One region of the Streptomyces sp. NPDC031340 genome, then DNA from elsewhere that is predicted to be linked to it. Evidence: predicted binding sites of a transcription regulator. Region 1 holds the regulator's gene; the other holds the start of a gene.
What was found. Region 1 encodes HrcA, which represses chaperone genes, less so after heat shock. Its sites were predicted from a motif close to TTNGCACTCNGNNNNNCNGAGTGCNAA; they were not measured.
Positions count from the first base shown of each region.

Region 1 (5,208 bases):
TGCCCTGCGCGTCGCCCGCCTTCGCCGCCGCCTTCCGCAGCGGCGCGGTGAGGTGGTGGACGTCGGGGTAGGCGGCGGGCGCGTACGGGCCGTGTTCCCGCAGGAAGCGGTTGACCAGGCCGCGGGCCGGGCGGCCGGAGAACGCGCGGGTCAGCTCGGTGCGGACGAACAGCGGGTTGGTCAGCGCCTGCTTGTGCACGGCGCTCGCGCCGGACTCCGGGGTGGCCAGGAACGCGGTGCCGAGCTGGGCGGCGCTCGCGCCGGCGGCGAGGACGGCGGCGATCTGGCTGCCGCGCATGATGCCGCCGGCGGCGACGACCGGGATGCTCACGGTCTCGCGGATCTGGGCGACCAGGGACAGCAGGCCGATGCCGGCGCGGTCGTTCTCCGGGACGTCGCGGTGGGTGCCCTGGTGGCCGCCGGCCTCGACGCCCTGGGCTATGACCGCGTCGGCGCCGGCCCGCTGCACGGCGAGGGCCTCCTCCGCGGTGGTCGCGGTGGCCAGAGTGAAGGTGCCGGCGCGGCGCAGAGCGTCGAGGACGTCGCGGGTGGGGACGCCGAAGTGGAAGGAGACCACCGGCACCGGGTTGTCGAGCAGCACGGCGAGCTTGGCGTCGTAGCCGTCGTCGCGGCCGCTGTCGGGGTCGCCGAGCTCGGTGTCGTACCAGCTCGCCTCGCCGGCCAGCTGGTGGGCGTAGAGCTCCACCGTGGCCGGGTCGGAGTGGTCGGGCTGCGGCATGAAGAGGTTCACGCCGAAGGGCCGGTCGGTGATGCTCCGCAGCTGCTTGATGTCCTGGTACATGCCGTCGGCGGTCTTGTACCCGGCGGCGAGGAAACCGAGCCCGCCGGCCGCGCTGACGGCGGCGGCGAGGTGGGGCACGGAGACGCCGCCCGCCATGGGGGCCTGCACGATCGGATGGGGGCAGAGATCGGTCAGTGCGGAGGACATGACGGCATGTTGTCACGTCCCGTGAACAAGTCCGAATCGGGACGGGCCCCTGGCCGGGGCCAGGGGCGTCCCGTGTCGTCAGCGCCCGTTGAAGGCGTCCTTGAGCCGGGAGAACAGGCCCTGCTGGCCCGGCTGGAACTGGCCCTGCGGGCGTTCCTCGCCGCGCAGCTTGGCGAGCTCGCGCAGCAGACGTTCCTGCTCGACGTCGAGCTTGGTGGGGGTCTGCACCTCGACGTGGACGATGAGGTCGCCCCGGCCGCCGCCGCGCAGATGCGTGACGCCCCGGCCGTGCAGCGGGATCGACTGGCCCGACTGGGTGCCCGGGCGGATGTCGACCTCCTCCAGGCCGTCGAGGGTCTCCAGCGGGACCTTGGTGCCGAGGGCGGCCGCGGTCATCGGGATGGTGACCGTGCAGTGCAGGTCGTCGCCGCGCCGCTGGAACATCGCGTGCGGCAGCTCGTGGATCTCGACGTACAGGTCGCCGGCCGGGCCGCCGCCGGGGCCGACCTCGCCCTCGCCCGCGAGCTGGATGCGGGTGCCGTTGTCGACGCCGGCCGGGATCTTGACGGTCAGGGTGCGGCGGGAGCGGATCCGGCCGTCGCCCGCGCACTCCGGGCAGGGGGTGGGCACGACCGTGCCGAAGCCCTGGCACTGCGGGCAGGGGCGCGAGGTCATGACCTGGCCCAGGAAGGACCGGGTGACCTGGGAGACCTCGCCGCGGCCGCGGCACATGTCGCAGGTCTGGGCGGAGGTGCCCGGCGCGGCGCCCTCACCGTTGCAGGTGGAGCAGACGATCGCCGTGTCGACCTGGATGTCCTTGGTGGTGCCGAAGGCCGCCTCGTCGAGGTCGATCTCCAGCCGGATCATCGCGTCCTGGCCGCGCCGGGTGCGCGAGCGCGGGCCGCGCTGGGACGCCGTACCGAAGAAGGCGTCCATGATGTCCGAGAAGTTCCCGAAGCCGCCCGCGCCGAAGCCCGCGCCGGCGCCGCCGGACTGCGAGAGCGGGTCGCCGCCGAGGTCGTAGACCTGCTTCTTCTGCGGGTCCGACAGCACCTCGTAGGCGGCGTTGATCTCCTTGAACCGCTCCTGGGTCTTCGGATCGGGGTTGACGTCCGGGTGCAGCTCGCGTGCGAGCCGCCGGAAGGCCTTCTTGATCTCTTCCTGCGACGCGTCGCGGCGCACGCCGAGAACGGCGTAGTAGTCCGTGGCCACTTACGACTCCGCCAGGATCTGTCCGACGTACCGTGCCACTGCGCGTACCGCTCCCATCGTTCCCGGGTAATCCATGCGGGTCGGTCCGACCACGCCGAGCTTGGCGACTGCCTCGCCGCCCGAACCGTAGCCGACCGAGACCACGGACGTGGAGTTGAGTCCTTCATAGGCGTTCTCGTGCCCGATGCGCACGGTCATGCCCGAATCGCCTGCCTCGCCCAGGAGTTTGAGGAGGACGACCTGCTCCTCCAGGGCCTCCAGGACGGGCCGGATGGTGAGGGGGAAGTCGTGTCCGAAGCGGGTCAGATTGGCGGTGCCGCCGATCATCAGCCGCTCCTCGTTCTCCTCGACGAGCGTCTCCAGGAGGGTGGACAGGACCGTCGAGACGGTGCCGCGGTCCTCGACGTCGAAGCCCTCGGGGAGGTCTTCCACCAGCCGCGGGACGTCCGCGAACCGGCGGCCCGCGACCCGGCTGTTCAGCCGCGCCCGCAGGTCCGCGAGGGACGCCTCGCCGAACGGCGCCGGGCAGTCCACCATGCGCTGCTCGACCCGGCCGGTGTCGGTGATCAGCACGAGCATCACGCGCGCGGGGGCGAGCGACAGCAGTTCGACGTGCCGGACCGTGGACCGGGTGAGCGACGGGTACTGCACTACGGCGACCTGCCGGGTGAGCTGCGCGAGCAGCCGCACCGTGCGCGCCACGACGTCGTCGAGGTCGACGGCGCCGTCGAGGAAGTTCTGGATCGCGCGCCGCTCGGGCGGGGTCATCGGCTTGACGCCCGCGAGCTTGTCGACGAACAGCCGGTAGCCCTTGTCGGTGGGGATGCGCCCGGCGCTGGTGTGCGGCTGGGCGATGTACCCCTCGTCCTCGAGGGCCGCCATGTCGTTGCGCACGGTCGCCGGGGACACGCCGAGGTTGTGCCGCTCGGTCAGGGCCTTCGACCCGACCGGCTCCTCGGTGCCGACGTAGTCCTGGACGATGGCGCGCAACACCTGAAGCCGTCGTTCACTCAGCATGGCGCACACCTCCAGAAAGTCGTCCCCTGACGCCTGCCTGGCACTCTGCGCGTGCGAGTGCCAGCGTTCCCCGGCCCAGTGTACGGCGGTGGGGTACTGACTGGGCAAGGTCGGGCCTGCCGGGGCGGGTCCGTACGGCTAGCGTCGCGGTATGACGGTGACTTGGGAAGAGCTCGGGTGGGAGCGGCTGGCGGCCGGGGTCGGGCGGTGCCGGCTGCCGGGCTGGGACTGCACGGCCGGGCTGGTCGTCGGGGCGGACACGGCGCTGGTGGTCGACGCGGGGTCGAGCCTGGCGGAGGGGGCGCGGCTGCGGGCTCAGGCGCAGCGGCTGGCCGGTCGCCGTGTGACCCATCTCGCGCTCACCCACCCCCATTTCGACCATGTCTTCGGGGCGGCGGCGTTCGCGGGCGCGGAGGTGTTCGGGGCGGTGGGCGCCGAAGCGGTGTTCACCGGGCGGCACGGGCGCGAGGAACTGCGCGCGGACGCGGTGCGGTGCGGGCTGGACGCGCGGCTGGCCGAGGAGGCGGTGGACGCGCTCGCCGCGCCCCGCCATCACGTCAGCGGCGAGTGGACGCTCGACCTGGGCGGCGGCCGGCAGGTGCTGCTGGCGAACGTGGGTCCGGCGCACACCGCCCACGACCTGGTCGTGCTGGTGCCGGGCTCGCCGGAGGTGGTGTTCTGCGGGGACCTGGTCGAGGAGTCGGGCGAGCCGCAGGCGGGCCCGGACGCGGTGCCGTCGCGGTGGCCGGCCGCGCTGGACCGGCTGCTCGCCCTCGGTGGCGAGGACGCGCTGTACGTTCCCGGTCACGGTGCGGTGGTCGACGCGGCGTTCGTCCGGGCGCAGCGGGAGGCGCTGGCGGCCCGTTTCGGCGTGTCGCGGTGATCGGCGGGACGGTTCTCCTATCGTCGTTCGAATGCGCCAGTACTCTCCGGACCTGACCCCTCCGTGGAAGAAGCCGAAGCCCGTGCCGGAGGTGCCGGCGGAGCCGGGCCTGGTGGTGGAGGAGCCCGGGAGCGGCTTCTGCGGGGCGGTGATCCGCTGCGAGGCGGGCACGGTGACCCTGGAGGACCGCTTCGGCAAGCACCGGGTGTTCCCGCTGGAGCCGCGCGGGTTCCTGCTGGAGGGCCGCGTGGTGACCCTCGTCAGGCCGCCCTCCGCCCCGCTGCGGCCCACCCGTACGGCGTCCGGTTCGGTCGCCGTGCCCGGCGCACGCGCGCGCGTGGCCCGCGCCGGGCGCATCTACGTCGAGGGACGGCACGACGCGGAGCTGGTCGAGAAGGTGTGGGGCGACGACCTGCGCGTCGAGGGCGTGGTGGTGGAGTACCTGGAGGGCGTGGACGACCTGCCGTCGATCGTGGCCGGGTTCGCGCCGGGCCCGGACGCCCGGCTGGGCGTCCTGGTCGACCACCTGGTCCCCGGCTCGAAGGAGTGGCGGATCGCCGAGCAGGTGACCAGCGAGCACGCGCTGGTCGTCGGCCATCCGTACATCGACGTCTGGGAGGCGGTGAAACCGTCGTCCCTGGGCATCGCGGGCTGGCCGCGCGTCCCGCACGGGCAGGACTGGAAGACGGGCGTGTGCCGCGCGCTGGGCTGGCCGTCGGACAACACGGGCGCCGTGTGGCAGGCGATCCTGGCGCGGGTGACGTCCTACAAGGACCTGGAGCCGGAACTGCTGGGGCGGGTGGAGGAGCTGATCGACTTCGTCACGGCCCAGCCGTGAGCGGCGGCAGGGTGCCGAATCCGCCGGTGTCGAGGTCGACCCCCACGATCGGCAACGGCACCGGGTCGCCGAACTTGCGGGTGCGCTCGTACTGGTAGTCCGCCGCCAGGCCCCTCCCGGTCGGCTCCGCCAGCACCAGGCACTTGGCCCGGAAGGGATCGATGACCAGGTAGACCGGGATTCCGCCCGCGGCGTAGATCGACCGCTTCTCGACGTAGTCCCGGTGGACGCTGCTCTTGGAGACCACTTCGACCAGCATCGTCACGGCGTCCGCGGGGACCAGCCGGCCCGGGGTGTCGTCGGCGCCGA
Region 1 is NZ_JBVIIE010000012.1:142,499-147,706, forward strand. It holds gene ACZ5GT_RS11795 (nitronate monooxygenase) at 1-949, opposite strand, end outside; gene dnaJ (molecular chaperone DnaJ) at 1,028-2,161, opposite strand; gene hrcA (heat-inducible transcriptional repressor HrcA) at 2,162-3,178, opposite strand; gene ACZ5GT_RS11810 (MBL fold metallo-hydrolase) at 3,330-4,061, shown strand; gene ACZ5GT_RS11815 (DUF3097 domain-containing protein) at 4,093-4,899, shown strand; gene ACZ5GT_RS11820 (Uma2 family endonuclease) at 4,883-5,208, opposite strand, start outside.

Region 2 (5,208 bases), on a different contig from region 1:
GCCACGACCCCGTGCGGCTGCAGGCTCCGCGCCGCCGCCACGGCGGGGTCGGCCAGTCCGGCGGCCAGGACGATCGTCAGCGAGGCGAGCATGCCCGCCTGCTTGCATCTCTCGCGTGCCAGCGGCCCCAGGCGCGCGGCCCTCCGGGTATCCGGATCCATTCCTCGTCCTCCTTGTCGCAGGTGAATCGGACCTTCCGGATCAACCCTCACGCCGAGGCCCGGCGGTGTCCCCCGCTCATCGGGCAAGGAGTGCGAATGTCAGGCGATCGGATCAACATGGCGCCTCCGAACGGGCACCCGCCGCGGGTGTCCGCGCGCGCCACGCACCGGGCGCGCCGGACGCGTGCCACGGTGGTCGGCCGACCTCACCCACCCACCGACCACCGGCCAGGACCCGTGAAACCGTGAAGAAACAGACCATCTGCCTCTGCATGATCGTCAAGAACGAGTCGCGGGTGATCGAACGATGCCTCAGCTCGGTACGTCACCTCGTCGACACCTGGATGATCTCCGACACCGGCTCGACGGACGGTACCCAGGAGCTGGTCCGCAAGACACTCGACGGCATCCCCGGCGAACTCCGCGAGGACCCCTGGGTCGACTTCGGCCACAACCGCACCCGCAACATCGGCTACGCCCTCGGCAGGGCGGACTACGTGCTCACCCTGGACGCCGACCACGTACTGCGCCAGGACGCGCCGCTGCCGCGCCTGACGGCGACCTCCTACATGCTGCGCTACGACAGCCCGGGCACCCAGCACCGCTTCAAGCATCTGATGCGCGCGGACCGCGTCTGGCGGTACGAGGGCGTCACGCACGAGTACCCGTGCACCGACGGGCCGGACATGCAGGAGAACCTCGACGCCCTGGTCATCGAGGACCACGCGGACGGCGGCTGCCGCGCCGAGAAGTTCGAGCGGGACGCGCGCCTGCTGCGCCGCGAGCTGGAACGGGACCCCGGCAATCCCCGGACCGTCTTCTACCTGGCCAACACCGAACGCGACCTGGGCCGGGCCGAGGAGGCCGTCGCGCTGTACGAGCGCCGCGCGGCCATGGGCGGCTGGGCGGAGGAGGTCTACTGCTCGCTGCTGGAGAGCGGCATCCTGCGGGCCGAGCGGACCGACGACTGGCCGGGGGCGATGGAGGCCTTCTCCCGGGCCTGGGAGATCCGCCCACAGCGCCTGGAGGCCTGCTATGAGCTCGCCTCGCGGCTGCGCCGGAAAGGCCGTCACCGCACCGCCCACGCGGTCCTCGCCGCCGTCGTCGGCCGACCGGAGCCGGAGGACCTGCTCTTCACCAAGCCCTGGATCTACCGCTGGGGCCTGCTGTTCGAGTACTCGATCACCGCGTACTGGGTGGGTGACCACGCCCGGGCGTTGCGGGCGTGCGACATGCTGCTGGCGATGCCCGACCTGCCCACCGCCGTCCGCCGCCAGGTCGAGATCAACCGCGAGTTCTCGGTCCGCGATGCCGCCGCCGTCCCTCAGCCGGCCCCGGCCGACCCCGCCCGCCGGCCGAAGGCCGCGTCGGCGGCCCGGTCGGGCGGGGGCGCGAAGAACGGCCGGGGCGCGCGGAAGGGCGGGGGCGCGCGGAACGGCCGGGGCGGCAAGACCCGCAAGAAGTAGCGGGCTGCGCTGCCCGGACACGGCCGCCCGGACACGCCCGAGGGCGGCACCCCCTGCGACCAGGGGGTGCCGCCCTCGGCAAGGACAGCTCGATCCGTGAGGCGGATCAGAAGTCCATGTCACCGCCCGGCATGCCGCCGCCGGCGGGCGCGGCGGCCTTCTCCGGCTTGTCGGCGATGACGGCCTCGGTGGTGAGGAACAGCGCGGCGATGGAGGCGGCGTTCTGCAGGGCAGAGCGGGTCACCTTCGCCGGGTCGATGATGCCCTCGGCGATCATGTCGACGTACTCGCCGGTCGCGGCGTTCAGACCGTGGCCGACGGCCAGGTTGCGCACCTTCTCCACGACGACGCCGCCCTCGAGACCACCGTTGACGGCGATCTGCTTCAGCGGGGCCTCCAGGGCCAGCTTCACGGCGTTGGCGCCGGTCGCCTCGTCACCCTCGAGCTCCAGCTTCTCGAAGACCTGGGAGGCCTGCAGCAGGGCCACGCCACCACCGGCGACGATGCCCTCCTCGACGGCCGCCTTGGCGTTGCGGACGGCGTCCTCGATGCGGTGCTTGCGCTCCTTGAGCTCCACCTCGGTGGCGGCACCGGCCTTGATGACCGCGACACCGCCGGCGAGCTTGGCCAGGCGCTCCTGCAGCTTCTCGCGGTCGTAGTCGGAGTCGCTGTTCTCGATCTCGGCGCGGATCTGGTTCACGCGGCCCGCGACCTGGTCGGCGGAACCGGCGCCGTCGACGATGGTGGTCTCGTCCTTGGTGATGACGACCTTGCGGGCGCGGCCCAGGAGGTCCAGGGTCGCGTTCTCCAGCTTGAGGCCGACCTCCTCGGAGATGACCTCGCCGCCCGTGAGGATGGCGATGTCGCCGAGCATGGCCTTACGGCGGTCGCCGAAGCCCGGGGCCTTGACGGCGACGGACTTGAAGGTGCCGCGGATCTTGTTGACGACCAGGGTCGACAGGGCCTCGCCCTCGACGTCCTCGGCGATGATCAGCAGCGGCTTGCCCGACTGCATGACCTTCTCCAGCAGCGGGAGCAGGTCCTTGACCGAGGAGATCTTGGAGTTGGCGATCAGGATGTACGGGTCGTCGAGGACGGCCTCCATACGCTCCATGTCGGTGGCGAAGTACGCCGAGATGTAGCCCTTGTCGAAGCGCATGCCCTCGGTGAGCTCGAGCTCCAGACCGAAGGTCTGCGACTCCTCGACGGTGATGACGCCTTCCTTGCCGACCTTGTCCATCGCCTCGGCGATGAGTTCGCCGATCTGGGTGTCGGCGGCGGAGATGGAGGCCGTGGAGGCGATCTGCTCCTTGGTCTCCACGTCCTTGGCCTGCTCAAGGAGGGCGGCGGAGACGGCCTCGACGGCCTTCTCGATACCGCGCTTGAGGGCCATCGGGTTGGCGCCGGCGGCTACGTTGCGCAGACCCTCGCGCACGAGCGCCTGGGCGAGCACGGTCGCCGTGGTCGTACCGTCACCGGCGACGTCGTCCGTCTTCTTGGCGACTTCCTTGACCAGCTCGGCGCCGATCTTCTCGTACGGGTCCTCGAGCTCGATCTCCTTGGCGATGGAGACACCATCGTTGGTGATCGTGGGGGCGCCCCACTTCTTCTCGAGGACGACGTTGCGACCCTTGGGGCCGAGCGTCACCTTGACGGCGTCCGCGAGCTGGTTCATGCCGCGCTCGAGGCCGCGCCGCGCCTCCTCGTCGAACGCGATGATCTTGGCCATGTGAAGTGGTCCCTCCAGGACTGGGGGTGATTCCTTCGGACCGCGCCCGCGCCCGCGACGGACGGCTCGCCTGCCTCGTGGTTCCTTGCCCCACCCGGCCTGCGGGCCTCACCGACCCGGTCCTTCGTTGTCACTCTCACCTTCAGAGTGCTAACGCAATGATTAGCACTCGACCCCCTCGAGTGCAAGACGCGCCCGCGGAGCGGGCGGGGGCTTCATCGCGCGCGAACATGCGTCCGGGCAGGACGAAGGGCCCGTACCCCGGGAGGTACGAGCCCTTCGACGGAAGACGTCGCTGCGGTTCGGTCGGTCGCGCGATCAGGCGGTGACACGCACCATGTCGGCCTGCGGGCCCTTCTGGCCCTGCGAGATCTCGAACTCCACCCGCTGGCCCTCTTCCAGGGTGCGGTACCCGTCCATCTGGATGGCGCTGTAGTGGACGAAAACATCCGCACCACCGTCGACCGCGATGAAGCCGTACCCCTTCTCCGCGTTGAACCACTTGACGGTGCCCTGAGCCATGCCTAACTCCCCTATTACTGGCCCTTGCACGGACCCGCACTTCGCGGATCCGGGTCAGACCTCACCCCCCACGGATTGGGGGCGTGCGCCGGAACGCGTCGACCGCGGCCGAATGTATCTGCCCAACTGCCGTCTGCAACAGGTCAGTCGGACGAGAATTCCGGACGGAAGGGGTCCGGAATGTAGTAAGAATTCCCCCGAATGCAGGGCAAGTCGGGCTGCACATAAAGAGCGAATGGCGCAAAAGACTCGCACACTTTGGCTATTTCTCGACGCATCCGGAGCGGGCAATGATCGCGTCCGGCGCGCGGAGCCGGGGGTGGGTTCCCCAACTGTACCGCGCTCAACCATACAGAATTGCCCCCTCCGCTTCTCTTACGGAGGGGGCAATCGGTCACAACTCTGCGTCACCAGCGTTACCGGCGGTAAACGAACGGGCAGGTCAGCCGCCCGCCACGGCCGGGATGATCGAGACGCCGGCCCCGTCGGGGGTGACGGTCTCCAGGCCCTGCTCGAAGCGGACGTCGTCGTCGTTGACGTAGACGTTGACGAAGCGGCGCAGCTTGCCCTGGTCGTCCAGGACGCGGGCGGCGATGCCCGTGTGGTTCTTCTCCAGGTCCGCGATGACCTCGGCGAGGGTCGCGCCCTCGGCGGGGACCTCGGCCTGACCGCCGGTGTAGGTGCGCAGGATGGTGGGGATGCGAACGGTCACGCTCATGCGACTTGACCTCCAGTGACTACAAGACTACTTTGCGTGTTGGCCGCCGGGCCGGCGGTTTCGGCCTGTGGAGCTGACACAAGACCTCGGCTTGGGTTCGTCCCGGGGGCGGTCGGCCGCGAAGCAGGAAGCCTGGCGGGTGACCGCTGGACTCCCCGGGACACCGAGGAGGAGGTCAAGCGAGGCCGGCCTCTCGGAACGACTCGAGGTTGGGACGGATGGTCGCGGTGAGCCCCGTGCCGGCCACCGCGTCCAGCGTCTTCAGGCCGTCGCCGGTGTTGAGGACGACGGTCGTCTTCGTGGGGTCGAGGAGGCCGTTGTCGATCAGCTTCTTCGTCACGCCGACCGTCACCCCGCCCGCCGTCTCGGCGAAGATGCCCTCGGTCCGGGCGAGCAGCTTGATCGCGTCGACGACCTGCTCGTCGGTCACGTCCTCCACGGCGCCGCCGGTGCGGCGGGCGATGTCGAGGACGTAGGGGCCGTCGGCCGGGTTGCCGATGGCGAGGGACTTGGCGATGGTGTCCGGCTTCTGCGGGCGGACCACGTCGTGGCCGGCCTTGAAGGCGGTGGAGACCGGCGAGCAGCCCAGCGCCTGCGCGCCGAAGATCTTGT
Region 2 is NZ_JBVIIE010000100.1:10,480-15,687, reverse strand. It holds gene ACZ5GT_RS39975 (glycosyltransferase) at 407-1,627, shown strand; gene groL (chaperonin GroEL) at 1,734-3,356, opposite strand; gene ACZ5GT_RS39965 (cold-shock protein) at 3,675-3,878, opposite strand; gene ACZ5GT_RS39960 (MoaD/ThiS family protein) at 4,321-4,596, opposite strand; gene thrC (threonine synthase) at 4,772-5,208, opposite strand, start outside.
Region 2: groL (chaperonin GroEL) is a predicted target of HrcA. The motif match lies at 3,519-3,545, and genes of this name have one in related genera.